Tardiphaga sp. vice304: one gene and its partner. The protein of the gene in region 1 interacts with the protein of each later gene in a pairwise test. Links are inferred from orthologs where the notes say so. Each region holds a gene or a part of one and is shown on either strand. Other genes may lie near its edges. The genes, in order: mtgA and FNL56_RS10575.

Region 1 (16,121 bases):
CGATCACCGCGGCGGGATCGGCGTTCTGCAAGAGCGGCCGGTCGGCGCGGCGCTTGACCCGTCGCAGGATCACGTCGGCATCGGCCTTCAGCCACATCGAGATCGCCCTGTCGCGGATTTTGGCGCGGGTGTCCTCGCGCATGAAGGCGCCGCCGCCGGTGGCCAGCAGGATCGGCCCGCTTTCCAGCAGGCGGGCGATCACCCGCGCCTCGCCGTCGCGGAAATGCGGCTCGCCATGGACCTCGAAAATGTCGGGGATCGACATGCCGGCGGCGGCCTCGATCTCGTTGTCGGCATCGATGAAGGGCAGCCGCAGCCGCATCGCCAGCCGGCGGCCGATCGTCGATTTGCCGGCGCCCATCATGCCGACCAGCACGACCGAGCGCTTGCCGAGGCCCGCGACGATCGCGGCCTCCTGGGCAGTGCTGTGGGTCGGCAAGACGGTATCGGACATCAACTCACCTGCAAAAACGATGCGCGGCCAACGGATTGCGCGGGCAAAGCATTGGGATGACGAAGGATTGCCGCATTTTCGTCACCTATACCAGCCCTGCGACAAGCGTTGCCAGCGAGAGTGTCAAACTGTATCCGACAGAAGTGGCGACCCGGCGGGTGCGCTGCACCGCAATGCCCCCTTCGACCCGCTTTGAGTCCCCGGCCATGCCCAGCCTGTTCCGTTTCCTGACGATCGTCGCCCTCATCGGCGGCCTCGTCTATGGCGTGGTGTTCGCATTGGCCAATTTCGTCAATCCGGGCCCACGGGAAATGACGGTCACGATCCAGCCCGACAAGTTTCTCAAGAAATAGCGGCTAGGCTGCACAAGAATTACCGGCGGAGCGGCTTTGCTTCACCTCTCCCCGTTGGGGAGAGGTCGGCGCGAAGCGCCGGGTGAGGGGGCTTTGCGCCATTGAGAGAGCGTAACCCCTCACCCCAGCCCTCTCCCTATGGGAGAGGGAGCGCACGGCCGCACCGCTTCACTGGCAAGCAAGGGTCTTCTGTTGAGCACCAATCCTACCTCCGATGCCAAATGGGCCGGGCTGTTTCTCGACATGCTGGCCGCCGAACAGGGCGCCGGCGAGAACACGCTGGACGCCTACCGCCGCGATCTCGCCGATTTCTCCGACTTCGCCTGCCGGGTCCGCTCCAGCTTCAAGGCCACCGATACCCAATTGCTGCGCGATTACCTCGAGGATCTCGACGGCCGCGGCTTCAAATCGACCACCGTGGCGCGCCGGCTGTCGGCGCTGCGCCATTTGTTCCGCTTCCTGCTCAGCGAAGGGTTGCGCAGCGACGACCCCGCCGCGATCCTGTCCGGCCCCAAGCGCGGCCGCAGCCTGCCCAAGGTGCTGTCGATCGCCGACGTCGACCGCATGCTGGTGCAGGCGAAATCGCAGGCCGAAAATCTGGCGACGCCGATCGCCCAGCGGCTGCGCGAGGCGCGCCTCTATTGCCTGCTGGAGGTATTGTACGCCACCGGACTGCGCGTCAGCGAACTGGTGTCGCTGCCGCTGACGGCGGCCAGGCGCGACGCGCGCATGATCGTGGTGCGCGGCAAGGGCAACAAGGAGCGGCTGGTGCCGCTCAATGAGACCGCCAAACAGGCGATGGCGGCCTATCTCGCCGCGATGGCCGAGTTGCAGGCCACCCAGCCGAAGAAGACCGCGGCGTCGAAATGGCTATTTCCGTCGTTCGGCGAGAGCGGGCATCTGACCCGGCAGCATTTCGCCCGCGATCTGAAAGAACTCGCCGCCGCCTCCGGCATTGCACCGGCTTTGGTCAGCCCGCATGTGCTGCGCCACGCCTTCGCCAGCCACCTTTTGCACAACGGCGCCGACCTGCGCATCGTGCAGACGCTGCTGGGGCATACCGACATCTCGACGACGCAGATCTATACCCATGTGGTGGAAGAACGCCTGAAGAGCCTGGTGCGCGACCTGCATCCGCTGGCGGAGAAGTGAAGACGTAGCCCGGATGAAGTCAGCGGGCCGCGCCTTGCGCGGGTCGGTGACGCAATCCGGGAAAGGACGTCATGTGATGCGCCGGCCCCGGATTGTCATCCGGGCTACAGGAAGCGCCTCACCCTCCCTGCGGCTTCGGCTCCGGCAGTTCTTCCTCCTCGTCGCGCTGCAACCGCGACGGCACCAGCACCGGCTGCAGCGCCGGGATCAGCCGGGTCCGCTCGCGATGCGCGGGGATCGCGCGATAGACCTGCTTGGTGGCCTCGACGAGATGCACGCCGGCGAAGGGCAGTGCCATCGCGGCGCCGAGCTTCTCCCAGGCCATCGCCGATTGCAGGAACCACCCCCCCCCGAACGGTGGCATGAACAGCGCCTCGCTCCAGGCCGACGGCGTGAACCAGGTCTGGCGCAGCAAGTCCGTGATCTGCGCGCGCGAATAGGGCCGGCCGTGGCCGAACGGCGTGTGCTCGGTGCGGGTCCAGACGCCGCGGCGGTTCGGGATGATCGCCAGCAGCCGGCCGGACGGCGCCAGCACCCGCCATATCTCCCGCAGCAACCCGCCGGGATCGTCCGACATTTCCAGCGCATGGACCAGAATGATGCGGTCGACCGCGGCATCCGGCAGCGGCAGCGAGAACTCGTCGACCAAAGTGGCCAGCGCCGGCTTGTCGGTCGGCCATTTCAAGACGCCCTGCGCCGCCGGCATGAAGGCGATACAACGCTCCGAGGTCTCCCGGAACAGGCCGAGATAGGGCGTCGGATAGCCCAGCCCCAGCACGCGCAGCCCGTGCGCGTCCGGCCAGTGCGCCTGGATACCGCGGTTGATGAGCCGCCGCGCCACGAGGCCCAGGCGGCGCGAATAGAAATCCCGGAGGTCGATGACGTCGATGGCCATGAATGTTTCTACCACGTCGGCAGGAGTCGGCATGCCCCGATTCTCGCATTGCCGGGGCAACGTTAACGCCATATGTCAGAACCCAGCACCGTTCAGGATTCCCGGAGATATCATGGCCGCCGAAATTCGCGTGTTCCCCTGCCTGTCCGACAATTTCGGCTATTTGATCCACGATCCGCAGAGCCGCATGACGGCCGCGATCGACGCGCCGGAGGCCGCGCCCATCATCAAGGTGCTGGAGCGCGAAGGCTGGATCCTCACCGACATCCTGATCACGCACCACCACGCCGACCATGTCGGCGGCGTCAAAGAGCTCAAGCACAAGTACAATTGCCGCGTCGTGGCGCCGCATGACCAGACGGCGGCGATCGCCGATGTCGATCTGCGCGTCGCCAATGGCGACGTGGTGCGGGTCGGCGACATGCTGGCCCGCGTGCTGGAGACGCCCGGCCATACGCTCGACCACATCGCTTACGTGTTCGACAATGAAAAGGCGCTGTTCGCCGCCGACACCCTGTTCTCGGTAGGCTGCGGCCGGGTGTTCGAGGGCACCTATCCGATGATGTGGCAGTCGCTGTTGAAGCTGCGCGCGCTGCCGGACGATTTCCGGCTGTATTGCGGCCATGAATACACCGCCTCCAACGTCAAATTCGCGCTGCCCATCGAGCCCGGCAATCCGGACCTTCAGGCCTGGGCCGCCAAGGTCACGGAGCTGCGCGCGGCGAACCAGCCGACCATCCCGACTCTGCTCGGCGACGAAAAGAAGTGGAACGTGTTCCTGCGCGCCGACGAACCGTCGGTCGCGGCCGGCGTGCGGCTGAAGGGCGCCAGCGGCGAGGACGTGTTCGCCGAGTTGCGCGAGCGCAAGAACAAATCGTGACGGAGACGGCGGCCGAGATCATCGCCCGGCTGGACCTCAAGCCGCATCCCGAAGGCGGGCATTTTCGCGAGACCTTTCGCGATTCTGCGGTGGATGCGAACGGGCGGTCGCGCTCGACCGCGATCTACTTTTTGCTGGCAAAAGGCGAGCGTTCGCACTGGCACCGCATCGATGCCGTCGAGATCTGGCACTGGCACGCCGGCGCAGCGCTGGAGCTGAGCATTGCCGACGACAGCGGCTCGCGCGTGCTGCGGCTCGGCGCCGATCTCGCGGCCGGCGAACTGCCGCAAGGCATCGTGCCGCCGCACGCCTGGCAGGCCGCGAGCACCACTGGCGACTGGACCCTGGTCGGCTGCACCGTGGCGCCAGGATTTGATTTCGCAACCTTCGAACTGGCGCCGCCGGGGTGGATGCCTTCTAGCTGAAACGCGGTTCTTTTCCCTCCCACCCGCGTCTTCGCGGTGGGGAGCGACTGTCTTTCGGGTCAAGCGTTTTTGGGCTGCCATGGCGTTTTGTCCCGGAGGATGGCGTTGAGGATGGTGAGTAGCTTGCGGGCGACCGCAATGATCGCCACCAGCTTGGGCTTGCCGGCGGCAACGAGTTTGTCTCGAAACAGTTTGAGCGTCGGATTGAAGCGAGCGGCGACCATGGCGCCCATGAACAGCACGCCGCGCACGCTGGCTCTGCCGCCGCCGATGAAGCTCTTGCCGCGCCATTGGCCGGATTGCCGGGTCCATGGCGCCAGACCCGCAAGCGCGGCGATCTGACGGCGATCAAGCGTGCCCAGTTCCGGCAATTCGGCGATTAGGCTGCGGGCAATCGTCGGCCCGATGCCCGGGACCGAGGCCAGCAGATCTTCCTTCTCGGCCCAGGCCGGCGTGCCCTGGACGTGATCGCGGATATCGTCGTCCAGTTCAGCCAGCTCTTTCTCCAGCGCCTTGCGCAGCCGGGCGATGCTCTTCTTCAACCGCGGATTACTGACGCGACGGGCACGCTGGCTTTCCGCCGCGATCATCTCGACGATCTGGCGCCGGCGCGCGACCAGATCGGCAAGCAGGCGCGTCATCTCGTCGGGCAGCTGACGCAGCTGCGGTTTGGTCGCCTCGGCAAAATGCGCGATCACCATGGCATCGATCGGATCGGTCTTGGCGCGCTTGCCAACCGCGTTGGCAAAGAAGCGCACCTGCGCCGGATTGACGATCACCACCGGCAGGCTTGCTCCGCCGAGGCCCGCTGCGACAACCGTCTCGAAGCCGCCGGTCGCCTCGATGGCTACCAGCCGTGGCGAGATCGCCTTCAGTCGTCCGATCAGTTCGTCGATCCCCGCGCCATCTCGGGCGACCGCAAAACTCTGGCCCGTTGGGCGTACCGCTACGTCCAGCCGGTCCTTCGAAACATCGATGCCAACGTAAATCGCGTCCATCTGATCCCATCCTTGCGCAAGCGGGCTCGCAAAGCGGCCCAAGCGACTGTTCGGGTTCGATGGAACGGCAGGCGAAGACCCACGCTCCCCAACGGGCTTGGTGTCCCTCAGGTGATGCGGTCTTTCGCCTGCCACCGCTCCGCCAAGCTTAGCAGAAACGGCATTCGGCAAATTACAAGAGGTGGCGCGTTTGAGAGCCAACGGGTCCGGCTTCGCCGGCCCGATGATAAACTCCGCGAACAAACGTGACGGGTGGGGGGTGTGGCAGCATGCTCGATAGCGCATGTGGCGCCCCCCCACCCGACCGCGCTTCGCGCGGCCACCCTCCCCACCACGCGAAGCTTCGCTTCGCTTTGGGGGAGGGAAAAAAGAGCCGCGCCTATGCGCTTTTCTTCCGCAGCAACTCCTTCGCCGCGATCAGCCCGCCGCCGGCGATCAAGGCCGCGGCCAGCGCGAGGTTGGCGCTCGGCTGCGCATAGCCCGCCAGGATCAGAAACGACGTCGACAAAAGCGGCGTCGCGTAGGACGCAGCCCCCAGCACGCGGATGTCGCCGCGCTTCATGCCGATGTCCCAGGCGAAGAACGCCGCCCCCACCGGACCCACGCCGAGTGCTGCGACAGCGATCCAGGCCAGCGGCGACGCAGGCCAGGCCGTGGTTTCGGCAACGACATGCACCGCCCCGGCCAGCAGCGCGGTGATGGCGCAGAAGCCCGCCACCGCATCGGTCGGCACCGCCTTGAAGCGGCGCGACAGCACCGAATAGCCGGCCCAGACGAAGGCCGCCGCCAGCGCCGCGGCGTAGCCGGCCAATTGCGTTGGCGTCGCGACCAGATCGATATTGCCCCACAGCAGCACGACCGTGCCGGCCAGCCCGAGCAGCGCGCCGATCACATGATGCGCGCGCAGCCCTTCGCCGGGCAGGAAGGAGGACAGCAACACGATCAACAGCGGCCACAGATAGTTCAAGAGGCCGGCTTCCGCCGGAGGCGCCAGCCGCAATGCTACGAAATACAAAGCGTGGTAGCCGAACAGCCCGCCGATTCCGACCATCGCGGCCCGCCACGGCTGCCTGAGCGCGCGCAACGCCCGCGGCCTCACCGCGAAACTCGCCATGGCCCCGATCGCAAACGTCATCGCCATCAGCTGGAACGGCGGCATCGTCCCGGTGGCCACCGTCATCACGGAGAGCAGCGACCACATCAGGATGGCGGTGAGCCCGATCATGGTGGCAGTGCGGGGAGTCATGAAGTCTCGTTTCTTCCTTCTCCCCCGCGCGAAGCGGAGCTTCGCTCGGTGGGAGAAGGTGGTGCCGACGAAGTCGGCGTCGGATGAGGGGGCGTTTGGCGACGTCGCGTGCGGCCCCCCTCACCCGTCCGCGCTTCGCGCGGCCACCCTCTCCCACAAGGGGAGAGGGGAAGAAAGAGACATCCTATGCGTGATACTGCCCACCATTCACCGTCAGCGTCGAGCCGGTGATGAAGCCGGCCTCGTCGGCGGCGAGGAACATCACGGCGCGGGCGATCTCCTCGGGTTCGCCGAGGCGGCCGACCGGGATCTGCGGCAGGATGGTTTTTTCCAGCACGTCCTTCGGCACCGCCTGCACCATCTCGGTATTGATGTAGCCCGGGCAGATCACGTTCACCGTGATGCCGAGCTTGGCATTCTCCAGCGCGAGCGCCTTGGTGAAGCCGATGTCGCCGGCCTTGGCCGCGGAATAATTGACCTGGCCGAACTGGCCCTTCTGGCCGTTGATCGAGGAGATGCTGACGATGCGGCCGAATTTGCGCGACCGCATGCCTTCGATCACCGGGCGCGTCATGTTGAACAGCGAGCCGAGATTGGTGTTGATCACCGCGCTCCACTGCTCCGACGTCATCTTGTGAAACGCGCCGTCCTTGGTGATGCCGGCATTGTTGACCAGCACGTCGACCGGACCGAGATCGGCCTCGACCTGCTTGACGCCCTCGGCGCAGGCCTCGAATGACGAGACGTCCCATTTGTAGACCGGAATTCCGGTCTCGCTTTTGAACTTCTCCGCCACCGCGTCATTGCCGGCGTAACATGCCGCAACATTGTAACCCGCGCCCTTCAACGCCTTGCTGATCGCCGCCCCGATACCCCTCGTTCCGCCCGTCACCAACGCAACACGTCCCATGACCGTCCTCCCGCTTCTTCTTATGTAGCGAATAAATAGGGCTGTGCGATGAACTTCAAGCAAAAAGGCCCGACGCGAGTGCGCCGGGCCTTTTGTTAGTAGTGTGCAGTGCAATCGCGCGACGATGTGTCCAGTGCGTGACGCCTGGTGGTTAGTCGCGAGCGATGCACATCGCGATGCCCATGCCGCCGCCGATGCACAACGTCGCAAGCCCCTTCTTGGCGTCGCGCTTCGCCATCTCGTGCAGCAGCGTCACCAGCACGCGCGCGCCGGACGCGCCGACCGGATGGCCGATCGCGATCGCGCCGCCATTGACGTTGACCTTCGAGGGATCCCAGCCGAGGTCCTTGTTGACCGCGCAGGCCTGTGCCGCGAAGGCCTCGTTGGCCTCGATCAGATCGAGGTCCTCGATCTTCCAGCCAGCCTTTTTCAGCGCGGCGCGCGACGCCGGGATCGGCCCGGTGCCCATGATCGACGGATCGACGCCGGCCTGGCCCCACGACACGATGCGGCCAAGCACGGTCCGGCCTTCTTTCGCGGCCTGCTTCGCGGTCATCAGCACTACGGCGGCGGCGCCGTCATTGATGCCCGAAGCGGAGCCCGCGGTGACGGTTCCGTCCTTCAGGAAGGCCGGCTTCAGCTTGGCCATCGCCTCGATGGTCGCGCCGTGGCGCGGATATTCATCGGTGTCGACGATGATGTCGCCCTTGCGCGACTTGACGGTGACCGGGATGATCTCCTGCGCGAACTTGCCGGCCTTCTGTGCGGCTTCCGCCTTCTGCTGCGAAGCGACCGCGAATTCGTCCTGCTGCTGGCGGGTGATCTGGTACTTCTGCGCCACGTTCTCGGCCGTGTTGCCCATGTGATAGCCGTTGAAGGCATCCCACAGCCCGTCCTTGATCATGGTATCGACGAATTCCACCGGACCCATCTTCACGCCGCCGCGCAGATACTGCGCATGCGGCGCCATGCTCATGGATTCCTGACCGCCGGCAACGACGATCTCGGAGTCGCCGTTCAGCAGCGCCTGATAGCCGAGCGCCACGGTGCGCAGGCCGGAGCCGCACAGCATGTTGACGCCCCAGGCCGAGGTTTCCACCGGCAGGCCGGCGGCGATCGAGGCCTGACGCGCCGGGTTCTGGCCCTGCGCGGCGGTCAGGATCTGGCCCATGATGACTTCGGACACGCGGCCCGGTTCGATACCACCGCGCTCCAGCGCGGCCTTGATCGCGATGGCGCCGAGCTCATGGGCGGGCATGGTGGCGAACGCGCCGTTGAAGCTGCCGACCGGGGTGCGGGCAGCGCTGACGATGACGACATCGTCGGACATGGGCATCTCTCCTGTTGCTGAAGTTTTTTATGAAACGAGATCGCCGGATTTCGGCGAAATTCGACTGGTGTCCATCCTGTTAACGTAGGCGAGCACTGTCAATTAGCCATAGCGGATTTGCTGCAGCGCACGCAAATTACCACCAATGTCCGTTTGCATAGCACAGCCATGCTGCGATTTTAACCGTGCCGCACAAAACGGTAGCCGAAGCTTCGCGAAAGTGCTTTCTTTGCTGCAATGCGTTGGTTAACCCCCTAATTAAATCCGTTGGCGCACTGTCAGCGGATCCCTGTCCTCGGTGTATGTGTGAGCCCCATGGCGAAATCAGATCAGCCCACGACAATCAAGAAATACGCGAACCGCCGGCTCTATAATACCGGAACCAGTACGTATGTGACGCTTGAGGACCTTGCGACAATGGTGAAGGACGGCGAGGATTTCCTCGTCTACGACGCCAAGACCGGCGACGACATCACCCGCTCGGTGCTGGCCCAGATCATTTTCGAACAGGAAAACAAGGCTGGCCAGAGCCTGCTGCCGACCACCTTCCTGCGCCAGTTGATCCGCTTCTACGGCGACAGCATGCAGATGGTGGTGCCGAAATATCTCGAGCAGTCGATCGATTCGCTGACGCGCGAGCAGGAGAAATTCCGCAAGCAGCTCACCAATACGTTCAGCATGACGCCCTTCGCGCCGCTGGAAGAACATGTCCGTCGCAACATGGAAATGTTTCAGCAGACCTTCTCGATGTTCAAACCGTTTGTCCCGAATCGCGCCGGCATGCCGATGAGCGAGCCGGAAGCACCACAGGAGCCGGCGCCCGACGCCGGCAACATCGACGATCTGCGCCGCCAGATGAAGGATATGCAGGATCGCCTCGAGCGCATGTCGCACGAGGTGAAGCCGGAGCACAAATCGGAGTAGGTGAGCTGAGATAGCAGCCAGACTCACTTTCTTCCCTCTCCCCTTGTGGGAGAGGGTGGATCGAACCGCGAAGCGGTTCGATCCGGGTGAGGGGTAGCCTCAAACGCCGTCGCCCAGAGACCCCTCATCCGACGCCGACTTCGTCGGCGCCACCTTCTCCCACAAGGGGAGAAGGAAGAAGTAAGAGCTATCCCATCGCCGGTCGTGGCGCGGCGGTGTCGTCCAGCCAAGGGCGCTCCGGGGCGGCCAGCCCGATCAGTTTGCCCTGGATGTAGTCGCAGCCCCAGTCGCGCAGCAGATCGGCGGATATTTCGTCCTGCACCCATTCCGCCACCGTCTTGATGCCCAGCCTGCGGCTGAGATCGATCATGGTCTGCACGAAGGCTCGGTCATCGGCGGAGCGCGCGATGTTCTGCACGAAGGCGCCATCGATCTTCACGATATCGACGCCGAGCTTGCGCAGGTTGCGGAACGACGTGTAGCCGGCGCCGAAATCGTCGATGGCGATGCGACCGCCGAAATTCTTCACCCGGGTCACGAAGCCGCGGACGTCATCGAGATCCTGGATCGCCACCGTCTCGGTGATCTCGACGATCATCCGCTCGGCCACGCCGGGATGGGCGCGCATCATCGACTCGATCGAGGACCACCAGTCCGAATCCATCGTGGTATCGGGCGAAATGTTCAGGCTGAGCTGGACGTGCGGCGACGCCGACAGTTCTGCCATCACCAGTTCCAGCACGCGGTGATCGACCAGCCGGATCAGGCCGAGCTTCTCGGCCACCGGCACCACGTCCGGCGCCAGCAGCACCTCGCCGTCTTCCTGCCGCATCCTGACCAGGCATTCGTAGAACGCCGGATGGCGCGAGCCGGCATGCACCACCGGCTCGAACGCCACCACGATGCGGCGCTCGTTCAGCGCGGTGACGATCTCGTCGGTGACGCGGATGTTGACGCGGCGCTGCGCCTCGCGCTCGACATTGGGCCGCCACATCGCCGAACTGCCGTTGCGGCGGCGCTTGGCCATCTCCAGCGCTTCCTGCGCACGGTTGATCGCCTCGTCATTGGTGCGGGCATAGCGCGGCACCGCGATCGCGCCGATCGACGCCGTCACCGACACCGGGCCGGAACGGGTCAGGATCACGTCGCTGCGGATGACCTGCAGGAAACGTTCGGCCGCGACATTGGCCTCGTCGACGCTGCAATTCTTCAGGATCAGCCCGAACTTGTTGCCCGAAAACCGCCCCATCACATCGCCGCCGCGCAGCCGCACGCCGATCCGCTTCGCGATCTCGGCGATCACCTCGTCGGCGACGTCGAAGCCGAAGGCGTCATTGATCCGCGCCAGATGGTCGATGCCGACCAGCATGAAAACAAAGGAAGAGCGAAACCGGGAGCTCTCCTCGATGGCTTCGGCCAGCGCGATCAGCAGATTGGCGCGATTGAGCGCGCCGGTGACCGGATCATGCTGCGACAGCTTGAGCAGTTGCTCCTCGCGGGCGTGCCGCTCGTTGTTGATGCGGACGATGCCCTGCACGCGCAGCGTCTCGCCCGTGGCGCCGAGGCAGTACCCGGTTTCCTCGATCCACAGCACGGTGTCCGCGGTGCTGCCGCGGATGCCATATTCGATCCGGTAGCAGCCGCCCTGGTCCGGCGCCGCGCCCGCCTCGCGGGCGGCGATCGCCTGGCTGAGCGCCTCGGTCCGCACCGTGCGATGAGGCTCGATCAGCGCCGACAGGCCGGCGCCGGTCGCCAGCGCGGCGGCGGGCACGTCCCTGAAGATCGCCGCCGCCTGGTCGGTCCAGACGATCGTGTCGGTGGCGACATCCCAGACAAAGGCCGCCTGGCCGAGCGCGGCCAGAATATCATCGGGGCTTGGGGCGCCGCTGATCGGTAATGGGCCGGATATCACAGTCGCCTCATTGTGGGACGCCTTCGCGGGTTCGCGTCAGATTGTGACGGCGCGGATGCGTCGATTCTAGCGAAAGTTTCTGAACAATTCGAGAAAGGCCGGGTTTGCACGCCGAGTGGATGCCGGCCGGGCCGCATGCGCGCGCCGGCATGTGCCTTGCGAAGCAGCTCTCAAGGGGGACGTTCCTGTCCCGAATTGAAGCGGACGCTGATCGCTATGCGGATCGTTGGAATCAGTCGGATCAGCCAGACCCCGCCGCGATCGCGGCGCGATGGCACGGCTGTGCCTGAGGCGTCCGGCGCGATCATCGAGACGACAGCGCCGCGGCGAACCGCACCGCCAAGCTACAGCCTGTCGCGGCCGGACCCCTATTTCATCATCCAGCTGATTGCGACCGCCGAACAGAGCCCGCAAACCCGCAGCCTGCGCCGCGCCGAGGCGGCGGATGTGGACGCGGCCTATCGGGCCGTCGCAAACCGCCGAGCCGTGGCCGGCGTCACGCGCCGGATCTGCTGACGGTTCAGCGCGTCGTCGGGGGGATATCTTTGGACGGATGCGGGCCATTGCCGGGCTGCAGGTCGGGTGACGTGATCTGCGGCGAGGTGTGGGCGACGACTTCCGGAGGGATCGGCTCGGCATCCGGCCGCGGCGCGGACGTCGCATCCAGCCTGGGCTCGGTCCGCGGTTCGACCGCGGGCACCGGTGGCGGCGTCGAATTTTCCAGCAGTGCTGCTTCGGCGACCGACGTGGCCGGCGGAACCACAGCGGCCGGCGGCGGCATCACCGGAGCCGGCGGGACGGCGACCAGTTCGGACGGCTCGGAGCGCGGGGCCGGCGCGGGTCGCACCGGTTCGGCCGCCACAGCCACGCGTCGGGGGCGACGCGCCCGCAGCGAGATGCCGGCGAAGAAATCCACCATCGCAATCAGGGTAATCAGGAAGAAGGTCGAGTTGCCGAATTTCGGCAGCATGACAAATTCGGCGGCAGCGCCGCCGAACACCAAGAGCGACAGCAGGTGATCGGTGAAATATTTCGCCGCCGGACGCGCCGCGCGCATCACTTCCAGCAGCAACAGCAAGATGCCGAGCGCGACCAGCATGTCGTTCAGCGTCACCGTCCAGACGTCCTTCGACATCAGGGTGATCGAAAACAGCGGCACCGGCACGGACAGCGCCAGGTCGGGCATCAGGAAAACGATGATGTTGCAGATCGCCAGCGGAATCAGCAGCAGCGGAAACGCCATCTTGGGCCTTCTTTGCAAGCGAGAGAATCGGACGCGCCGTCCGGCGACGCCGATGCGTACTGGAATCCAGCGATTAGCTCCAGAGTTGGAGCGAATTCGGGCGGAAGTGCAGTTTTACTGAACCCGCCCGACGCTTCGACCCGCTTGTCCTGAACCTTGGCTCACCTCGAGAGCTGCGCCGCGGGGAGCGGCGCGCCTTCGGGCGGCGGTCAGGATTCTTTCTTGATCGTCAGAACCTGACGGCCCTTGTACATGCCGGTCTTCATGTCGAGGTGATGCGGGCGACGCAGTTCGCCGGAATCCTTGTCTTCCGCATAGGTCGGGGTCTTGAGCGCGTCAGCCGAACGGCGCATGCCACGCCGCGACGGCGATGTTTTTCTTCTGGGAACGGCCATGGGATGGTCCTTGCAGTGATGTCAGAGTGTTCGATCGGCATCCGCGGACGGACGGCCCGGCGCCGGGGCGCGGACAAAATCGTCGATAAGGCGGTGTCTATAACGGAACGGGGACGGAATGGCTAGGGCGGCGCGAGCGGAATTTCGGACCGCCTCTCACTGTCGTTCCGGGGCGCGAGCGCTCCAGCGCGAGCGAACCCGGAACCTCGACATGTTCAAACACTCCGGGATTCCGGGTTCGCGGTCGGCTGACGCCGCCCGCGCCCCGGAATGACAGCCTTAATCACCAGCATTTCTGCAATTCCGCCGCCTGCGCGCGGGCCTGATAGGTCGAGGCCAGGCGCCGGACGCCCGGACCCGGCGTCTTCGCACTGCGGGTGATCGGGTTCGGCAGCACCGCCGCCAGCAAGGCCGCGTCGCGCGCCGACAAATTGGTGGCCGATCGGCCGAAGGCGAATTTGGCGGCGGATTCGGCGCCGAATTGGCCGGACGGGCCCATTTCGGCGATGTTGAGGTAGATTTCCAGGATCCGCGCCTTGGTCAGCACCAGGTCGATCCACATCGCCAGCGGGATCTCCAGCCCCTTTCGAACCACGCTGCGGCCCGGCCACAGAAACAGGTTCTTGGCGACCTGCTGGGTGATGGTGGATCCGCCGCCGGATACCTCCCCGTCCTGCGCGTCCTCGATGGCGTTCTGCAGCGAATTCCAGTCGATCCCGTTATGTTTGCAGAAACTGGCGTCCTCGGAGGCCACCACGCTGCGCGGCAGCGCCGGCGACATCGCCGAAAGATCCACCCAGCTCCGCTCCACCGGCGATCCCGTCACGAAGCGCCATGCCATCAGCGCCGAGACGGGGTGGCCGAGGCTGTAGAGCGGCGTCAGCAGGTAAGGCAGCGCCAGCAGCAGCACGACGATCAGGATCAGGCGGCGAAGGATGCGCAAGGCGATGGTTTCCGGGTTGCTTCGGCTGCGCCGATAGAGCGGGGATTCCTCGGGCTTTTCAAGGCGGTTAAGCAAGCATGCGGGATATGCTGCGGGACGCCACCGCGGAATTGACGCCGCGCCTGCCATGGAGGATTGTCCCGCCGAATTGATCTGGAGCTATTCTGAAATGACGACCGGCGCCCCCACTGATTTCGCCACCCGCCTCGACCAGACCGCCGAAGACACCGAAGCCGTGCTGGCCCGACTGCTCGACGACACCCTGCTGCCGGACGAGATTGCGCGCCCGAAGCGGCTAATGGACGCGATGCGCTATTCCAGCCTCGGCGGCGGCAAGCGGCTGCGGCCGTTCCTGGTGGTGGAGAGTGCGGCGGTATTCGGCGTGCCGCGCGACGCGGCACTTCTGGTCGGCGCCGCGCTGGAATGCATCCACTGCTATTCGCTGATCCATGACGATCTCCCGGCGATGGACAACAGCGACCTGCGTCGCGGCCGTCCTACCCTGCACAAGGCCACCGACGACGCCACCGCGATCCTGGCCGGCGACGCGCTGCTGACGCTGGCCTTCGACATCATCACCCGCGACGAAATTCATAAAGACCCCACCGTCCGCCTGCTCTTGACCCGCGCGCTGGCACGCTGCGCCGGCCTCGGCGGCATGGTCGGGGGCCAGATGCTCGATCTCGCCGGCGAAGGCCGGTTCGGCGATACCGGGCCGGTCGATGTGGCCCGGGTGCAGCAGATGAAGACCGGCGCCCTGCTCCGCTTCGGCTGCATCGCCGGCGCCCTGCTCGGCCAGGCGACGCCCGACCAGTACAAGGCGCTCGATGATTACGGCCGCGCGCTCGGAGAAGCTTTCCAGATCGCCGACGACCTGCTCGACGTCGAGGGCGACGCCGCCTCCCTGGGCAAGCCGGCCGGGGCCGACGCAGCCCTCGGCAAGACCACGTTCGTGACGCAGCTCGGGCTCAAAGGCGCCAAGTCGCGGGTCGGCGACCTGATCGCCACCGCGGATGCCGCGCTGGCGGTGTTCGGCGCCCGCGGCGACGTGCTGCGCGCTGCCGCCCGCTTCGTCGCCGACCGCAAGAACTGAGCATGACAAAGCCGGGCCAAGAATTGGACCAGCTCGTCGCCCGCTTCGAAAAACTGCCGCGACCGCTGCGCATCGTGTACGCCCGGCCGCGCACCTTCGTCGCGATGGCGATCGGCGTCGTGGCCTTCTTCCTGCTGCCCGGCGAGCTGCGGCTGGTAACCCGGCTCTTGATTGGCTGGGACATTTTCGTCGCCGCCTATCTGGCGCTGGTGTTCGGCATGATGGCGCGCTGCGACCGCAGCAACATCCGCCGCAACGCCGTGCTGCAGGACGACGGCAGTATCATCATCCTGCTGGTGGCAGCCCTCGGCGCTTTCGCCAGCATCGCCGCCATCGTGTTCGAACTCGGCGCCGGCAAGCACGCGCCGCCGGCTCTCGCGCTGGCCGTGCACACCATCACGCTGTCATGGGCCGCGGTGCACACCACCTTCGCGCTGCATTACGCGCACGAATTCTACCGCGACGAAAAACCCGGCGGGCTGGCGTTTCCCACCGGCGACGACGATACACCCGACCATCCCGACTATTGGGATTTCGTGTATTTCGCCTTTGTCATCGGGATGACGGCACAGACCTCCGACGTCGGTATCACCGACAAGCCGATCCGCCGCATCGCCACGGCGCACGGCATCGTCTCGTTCATCTTCAACACCGCGTTGGTGGCGCTGATGGTCAACATCGCGGCGAGTGCGATCTGAGCTCTTTTCCTCTTTCTTACTTCCTTCTCCCCTTGTGGGAGAAGGTGGCCGCGCGATAGCGCGGTCGGATGAGGGGGTTCTTGGCGACTGAACTCGCGGCTCCCCCTCACCCGTCTCGACCGCCCGTGCGAAGCGAAGCTTCGCTAGAGCGGTCGATCCACCCTCTCCCACAAGGGGAGAGGGAAACAAGATCGCGCACCGCATTGACCTCGACGCCTTGACGGGCAAACTACACTTTTAGAGGACATTGCGTGGAAACCAAGTTCCCTA
Region 2 (4,802 bases), 3.2 Mb from region 1 along the record:
ATGTTCCGGAGGTTTCCCAGGATCGTCCGCGTTTCACGCTGGTCAACAAGCGCCCGATCATCGCCGGCGGCGAGGAAGTCAGCAACAATCCGCGCGCCCGTTCCGCCAAGCTGCGCGTGGCCGAGCGCACCGAGGCTCCGGCGCTCGAGGCCGGTCCGCTGCCGAACTGGCCGTCGCTCGCTTCCGTGATGCGGGGAGGCTGATCATGCGTATCCTGCATTTGCTGGTCATCGCCGTCCTCGTCTTCGCCGCGGCCTATGTCTACCGGATCAAGATGGAATCCACCGTGCGGACCGAGCGCGTGATGCGGCTGCATGCCGACATCCGCGAGCAGCGCGACGCCATCGCCTCCTTGCGTGCGGAATGGGCCAAGCTCGATGCGCCGATGCGGCTGCAGGGCCTCGCCGAGCGCCACCTCACCTTGAAGCCGATCACCGCGCAGCAGTTCGACGCGCTGAAGAACCTGCCGGATCGTCCGCCGAGCTTTGCCAGGCCGGGCGATCCCGATCCGATCGGCGCGATGATCAATACGATCGATCCGGATATCGTCACCGGTTCGCTGCCTGCGCCCGAGGATACGCCATGACCGCGCGCAATAGTGTGAAGCCGACCGAACCATGGCGGCAGCGGCTGATCCGCAGCCTGTTGTACGGGCGCAATGTCGATCGCGCCGCCAAGGCGCGCGCCCGCGTCGGCCTGGCGATGGTCGCGTTCGGCGGCATCTACGGCATCATCGCCGTGCGCCTCGTGATGTTCCCGCTTGGCGGCGACGCCCATGCCGAGCGTCGCGCGACGAAAGATGCCATCGCCACCGCGCGGCCCGATATTGTCGATCGCAATGGCGCGGTGCTGGCCACCGACGTCAAATCGCCGTCGCTGTTCTCCGAGCCGCGCCGCATCATCGACAAGGACGAGGCGGTCGAGCTGTTGACGGCGGCGCTGCCCGACCTCGACACCGCCGAAGTGCGTGAGCGCGTCTCCAGCCGCAAGGGTTTTGCCTGGTTGAAGCGCGAGATCACGCCGCAGCAGCAGCGCGACATCCATCGGCTGGGCATTCCCGGCATCGGCTTCCTGCGCGAGAACAAGCGCGTCTATCCGAGCGGTGCTGCGGTCTCTCACGTCATCGGCCTCGTCAACATCGACAATCAGGGGATTGCCGGTATCGAGAAGTGGCTCGACACTAACGGTCTCGCCGATCTGCACCAGGCGGGCTTCGCCTCCGACCGGCTGCAGAAGCCGGTCGAACTCTCGATCGACCTGCGCGTCGAACACGCGCTGCGCGACGAGCTGATGAAGGCGAAAGAGAAATACAAGGCCAAGGCGGCGTCCGGCCTGATCTCCAACGTCAGGACCGGCGAGATAGTGGCGATGGTGTCGCTGCCGGATTTCGACCCGAACAACCCGAAGGAAGCGCACGATCCCGATCGCATCAACCGGCTTACCACCGGCGTCTACGAGATGGGCTCGACCTTCAAGACGCTGACGCTGGCGATGGCGCTGGATTCCGGCAAGGCCAATCTCAACACCATGTATGACGCGCGCGCGCCGCTCGCCTACGGCAAGTTCAAGATTCACGACAGCCATTCGCTCGGCAAGTTCATTTCATTGGCGGAAGTGTTCACCTACTCGTCCAACATCGGCGCCGCCCGCGTGGCGCTGGCGCAGGGCGTCGAGGCGCACAAGGCGTTCCTCAAGAAGGTCGGTCAGATGGACCGGCTGCGTACCGAACTGCCGGAAAGCGCGATGCCGATCGTTCCCAAACGCTGGGGCGAACTCAACACCGTCACGATCTCGTTCGGCCACGGCATCGCGGTGGCGCCGCTGCAGGCGGTGATGGGCATCAACGCGATGGTCAATGGCGGCTATCTCATTCCGCCCACCTTCCTGAAGCGCACCGAGGAAGAAGCCCTCGCCATCGGCAAGCGCGTGGTCAAGAAGGACACCAGCGACAAGATCCGCTATCTGATGCGCCTCAACGCCGAGGTTGGCACCGCGCGCCAGGCCGACCTGCTGTCGAAGGGTTTCTACATCGGCGGCAAGACCGGCACGTCGGAGAAGGTCGTCAACGGCCGCTATTCCAAGAAGCAGGTGCTGAACTCGTTTACCGCGGTGCTGCCGATGGATAATCCGCAATACCAGGTGCTGGTGATGCTGGACGAACCGAAGGCGCTGCCGGAAACCCACGGCTTCATCACCTCGGGCTGGAACGCGGTGCCGGCCGGCGGCAAGGTGATCGCGCGCGTCGCGCCGTTGCTCGGCCTGGAGCCGCGCTTCGACTTGCAGACCGCCGACCGGGTCATCCTGGCCGCCAGCAAGGTGACCCAGTAAGGCTACACAATACCGCCGCATCGGCGCTTTACAGCCGTCATGAAATGCGGTTTGCGTGCGTCGCGGAAGCCGATGTGGACGGGAACAGCATGAAACTGCGCGATCTTTTCAGCGATGATGGCGCGATCGATGGGCCTGCAGGCGACATCGACGTCAGCGGGCTCGCCGTCGATAGCCGTGCCGTCAAACCCGGCGACCTGTTCTTTGCGCTGGCCGGCAGCAAGACCGATGGTGCGCGTTTCGTCACCCAGGCGATTGCCGCCGGCGCCGTTGCAGTGGCCGGTGACCACATGCCGATCGGCCTGCCGGTGCCCTATGTCGTCACTCCCAATCCGCGCCTCGCGCTGGCGCGGGCAGCCGCCAAATTCCATCCGCGCCAGCCGGCGGTGATCGCCGCCGTCACCGGCACCTCCGGCAAAACCTCGGTGGCGTCCTTCGTGCGCGAGATCTGGGGCCGGCTCGGTCATCAGGCCGCCAGCATCGGCACCATCGGTCTGGTGTCGCCGAAGCGCACCGTCTACGGCTCGCTGACCACGCCGGATCCCATTTCCCTGCACCGCGAACTCGACGAGATCACCGGCGAGGGTGTCACCCATCTCGCGCTGGAGGCCTCGTCGCACGGGCTTGACCAGTTTCGCCTCGACGGCGTCCGCATCCAGGCCGGCGGCTTCACCAATCTGTCGCGCGACCACATGGACTACCATCCGGACATCGCGCACTATCTCGGCGCCAAGCTGCGGCTGTTTCTGAATCTCGTCGTCGATGATGGCGTCGCCGTGGTCGCGGCCGATCACGAACATTCCGCGCAGGTGATCCATGCCGCGCAATCGCGCCATCTCAACCTCATCACGGTCGGGCGCCGGGGTGGGGCGGGCGAAGGCATCCGGCTGGTTGACGCGGCGATCGATGGCTTTGCGCAAAAACTAACGCTGGAGCATCGCGGCAAGACCTTCGATATCAAACTGCCGCTGGTCGGCGAATTCCAGATCGAGAACGCGCTGGTCGCGGCCGGTCTGGTGATCGGCACCGGGAGCGATACGGACGCGGTCTTCGCCGCGCTCGAACATCTCGAGGGCGCCCGGGGCCGGCTGGAGCGCGTCGGCGACCATCATGGCGCGCCGGTGTTCGTCGATTACGCGCATAAGCCGGACGCGCTCGCCAAGGCGCTGCAGGCGCTGCGGCCCTATGCCAAGCGCAGGCTGGTCGTGGTGTTCGGCGCCGGCGGCGACCGCGACACCGGCAAGCGGCCGCTGATGGGCGAGATCGCGGCGGCCAATGCCGACCATGTCATCGTCACCGACGACAATCCGCGCTCTGAGGACCCCGCCAGGATCCGGGCGGCCATCATGGCCACCGCCAGCGGCGCGATCGAAATCGGCGACCGCGCCGAGGCGATCCGCGCGGCGATCGCAGGCCTGCAAGAGGGCGACGCACTGCTGATCGCCGGCAAGGGACACGAGACTGGACAGATCGTTGGCGACCGCGTGTTGCCGTTCAGTGATCACGAGGCGGCAGGGGCCGCGCTGAATTCGGGGGTGTCATGAGCGACTTTTTATGGACCTGCGCGGATATGACCCAGGCGATGCGCGCGACCGTGCGGGGCGCGCTTCCGGAAGGAATCACCGGCATCTCGATCGACAGCCGCAGCATCGCGCCGGGCGAGGCCTATTTTGCCATCAAGGGCGAGGTTCATGACGGCCACGCTTTCGTCGAGGCTGCATTGAAGAACGGCGCAGGCGTCGCCGTGGTCGAGGCGGCGCAGCGCGACAGATTTCCGCAAGACGCTCCGCTACTGATTGTCGATGACGTGCTCAAGGGCCTTGTCGATCTCGGCATCGCTGCTCGCGCGCGGCTGGGCGGGCAGGTGATCGCGGTGACCGGCTCGGTCGGCAAGACCTCGACCAAGGAGGCGCTGCGCCGGGTGTTCGAGGCGCAGGGCGAGACCCATGCTTCGGTGGCTTCGTTCAACAACCACTGGGGCGTGCCCCTGACGCTGGCGCGCTGCCCGGCCACGGCGCGCTTTGCGGTGTTCGAGATCGGCATGAACCATGCCGGCGAGATCGAGTCGCTGGTGAAAATGGTGCGGCCGCATTTCGCCATCATCACCACCGTGGAGCCGGTGCATCTCGAATTCTTCAGCGGCGTGACAGCCATTGCCGATGCCAAGGCCGAGATATTCGCAGGTCTTGAGCCCGGCGGGGTTGCGATCCTCAACCGTGACAACGTGCATTTCGCGCATCTGCAGAAACGCGCGGACGAATATGGCGTTTCGCGCATTGTGTCGTTCGGCAGTGATTTGTCCGCTGACGTGCGGCTGATCGATATCGCGCTGCATCCGACCTGCTCGGCGGTGCATGCCGACATCCTCGGCCACGACGTCACCTACAAGCTCGGCATGCCCGGCCGCCACATGGCGATAAATTCGCTGGCGGTGCTCGCCGCGGCCCTGCTGATGGGCGCCGATCTGGCGCTGG

Evidence for each region.
Region 2: the proteins of mtgA (region 1) and FNL56_RS10575 interact in binary tests that used the Escherichia coli proteins (3 or more experiments, as listed by UniProt). The link is inferred for Tardiphaga sp. vice304 from one-to-one orthologs.

The regions. Positions count from the first base shown.
Region 1 is NZ_CP041402.1:5,442,947-5,459,067, forward strand. What follows is about bases 12,231-15,090. They hold mtgA (monofunctional biosynthetic peptidoglycan transglycosylase), read right to left. Parts: upstream 14,061-15,090; coding sequence 13,401-14,060; downstream 12,231-13,400. Other genes in these bases: FNL56_RS26010 (hypothetical protein), read right to left, coding at 12,231-12,722; rpmF (50S ribosomal protein L32), read right to left, coding at 12,932-13,117; FNL56_RS26025 (polyprenyl synthetase family protein), read left to right, coding at 14,230-15,090. Also shown: FNL56_RS25945 (shikimate kinase), read right to left, coding at 1-454; FNL56_RS25950 (histidine kinase), read left to right, coding at 661-807; FNL56_RS25955 (site-specific tyrosine recombinase), read left to right, coding at 1,051-1,959; FNL56_RS25960 (methyltransferase domain-containing protein), read right to left, coding at 2,078-2,854; gloB (hydroxyacylglutathione hydrolase), read left to right, coding at 2,967-3,734; FNL56_RS25970 (cupin domain-containing protein), read left to right, coding at 3,731-4,159; FNL56_RS25975 (IS110 family transposase), read right to left, coding at 4,219-5,157; aromatic amino acid exporter YddG, read right to left, coding at 5,537-6,403; phbB (acetoacetyl-CoA reductase), read right to left, coding at 6,588-7,313; FNL56_RS25990 (acetyl-CoA C-acetyltransferase), read right to left, coding at 7,465-8,643; polyhydroxyalkanoate synthesis repressor PhaR, read left to right, coding at 8,959-9,567; FNL56_RS26000 (bifunctional diguanylate cyclase/phosphodiesterase), read right to left, coding at 9,755-11,479; FNL56_RS26005 (hypothetical protein), read left to right, coding at 11,675-11,995; more of FNL56_RS26010, read right to left, coding at 12,000-12,230; more of FNL56_RS26025, read left to right, coding at 15,091-15,153; FNL56_RS26030 (DUF1345 domain-containing protein), read left to right, coding at 15,156-15,851; FNL56_RS26035 (Na+/H+ antiporter), read left to right, coding at 16,103-16,121. UniProt on the Escherichia coli protein: Peptidoglycan polymerase that catalyzes glycan chain elongation from lipid-linked precursors. May play a role in peptidoglycan assembly during cell division in collaboration with other cell division proteins.
Region 2 is NZ_CP041402.1:2,219,835-2,224,636, forward strand. The notes cover bases 1-2,955. They hold FNL56_RS10575 (peptidoglycan D,D-transpeptidase FtsI family protein), read left to right. Parts: upstream 1-582; coding sequence 583-2,328; downstream 2,329-2,955. Other genes in these bases: rsmH (16S rRNA (cytosine(1402)-N(4))-methyltransferase RsmH), read left to right, coding at 1-203; ftsL (cell division protein FtsL), read left to right, coding at 206-586; FNL56_RS10580 (UDP-N-acetylmuramoyl-L-alanyl-D-glutamate--2,6-diaminopimelate ligase), read left to right, coding at 2,418-2,955. Outside these bases: more of FNL56_RS10580, read left to right, coding at 2,956-3,872; FNL56_RS10585 (UDP-N-acetylmuramoylalanyl-D-glutamyl-2,6-diaminopimelate--D-alanyl-D-alanine ligase), read left to right, coding at 3,869-4,802. UniProt on the Escherichia coli protein: Essential cell division protein that catalyzes cross-linking of the peptidoglycan cell wall at the division septum. Required for localization of FtsN.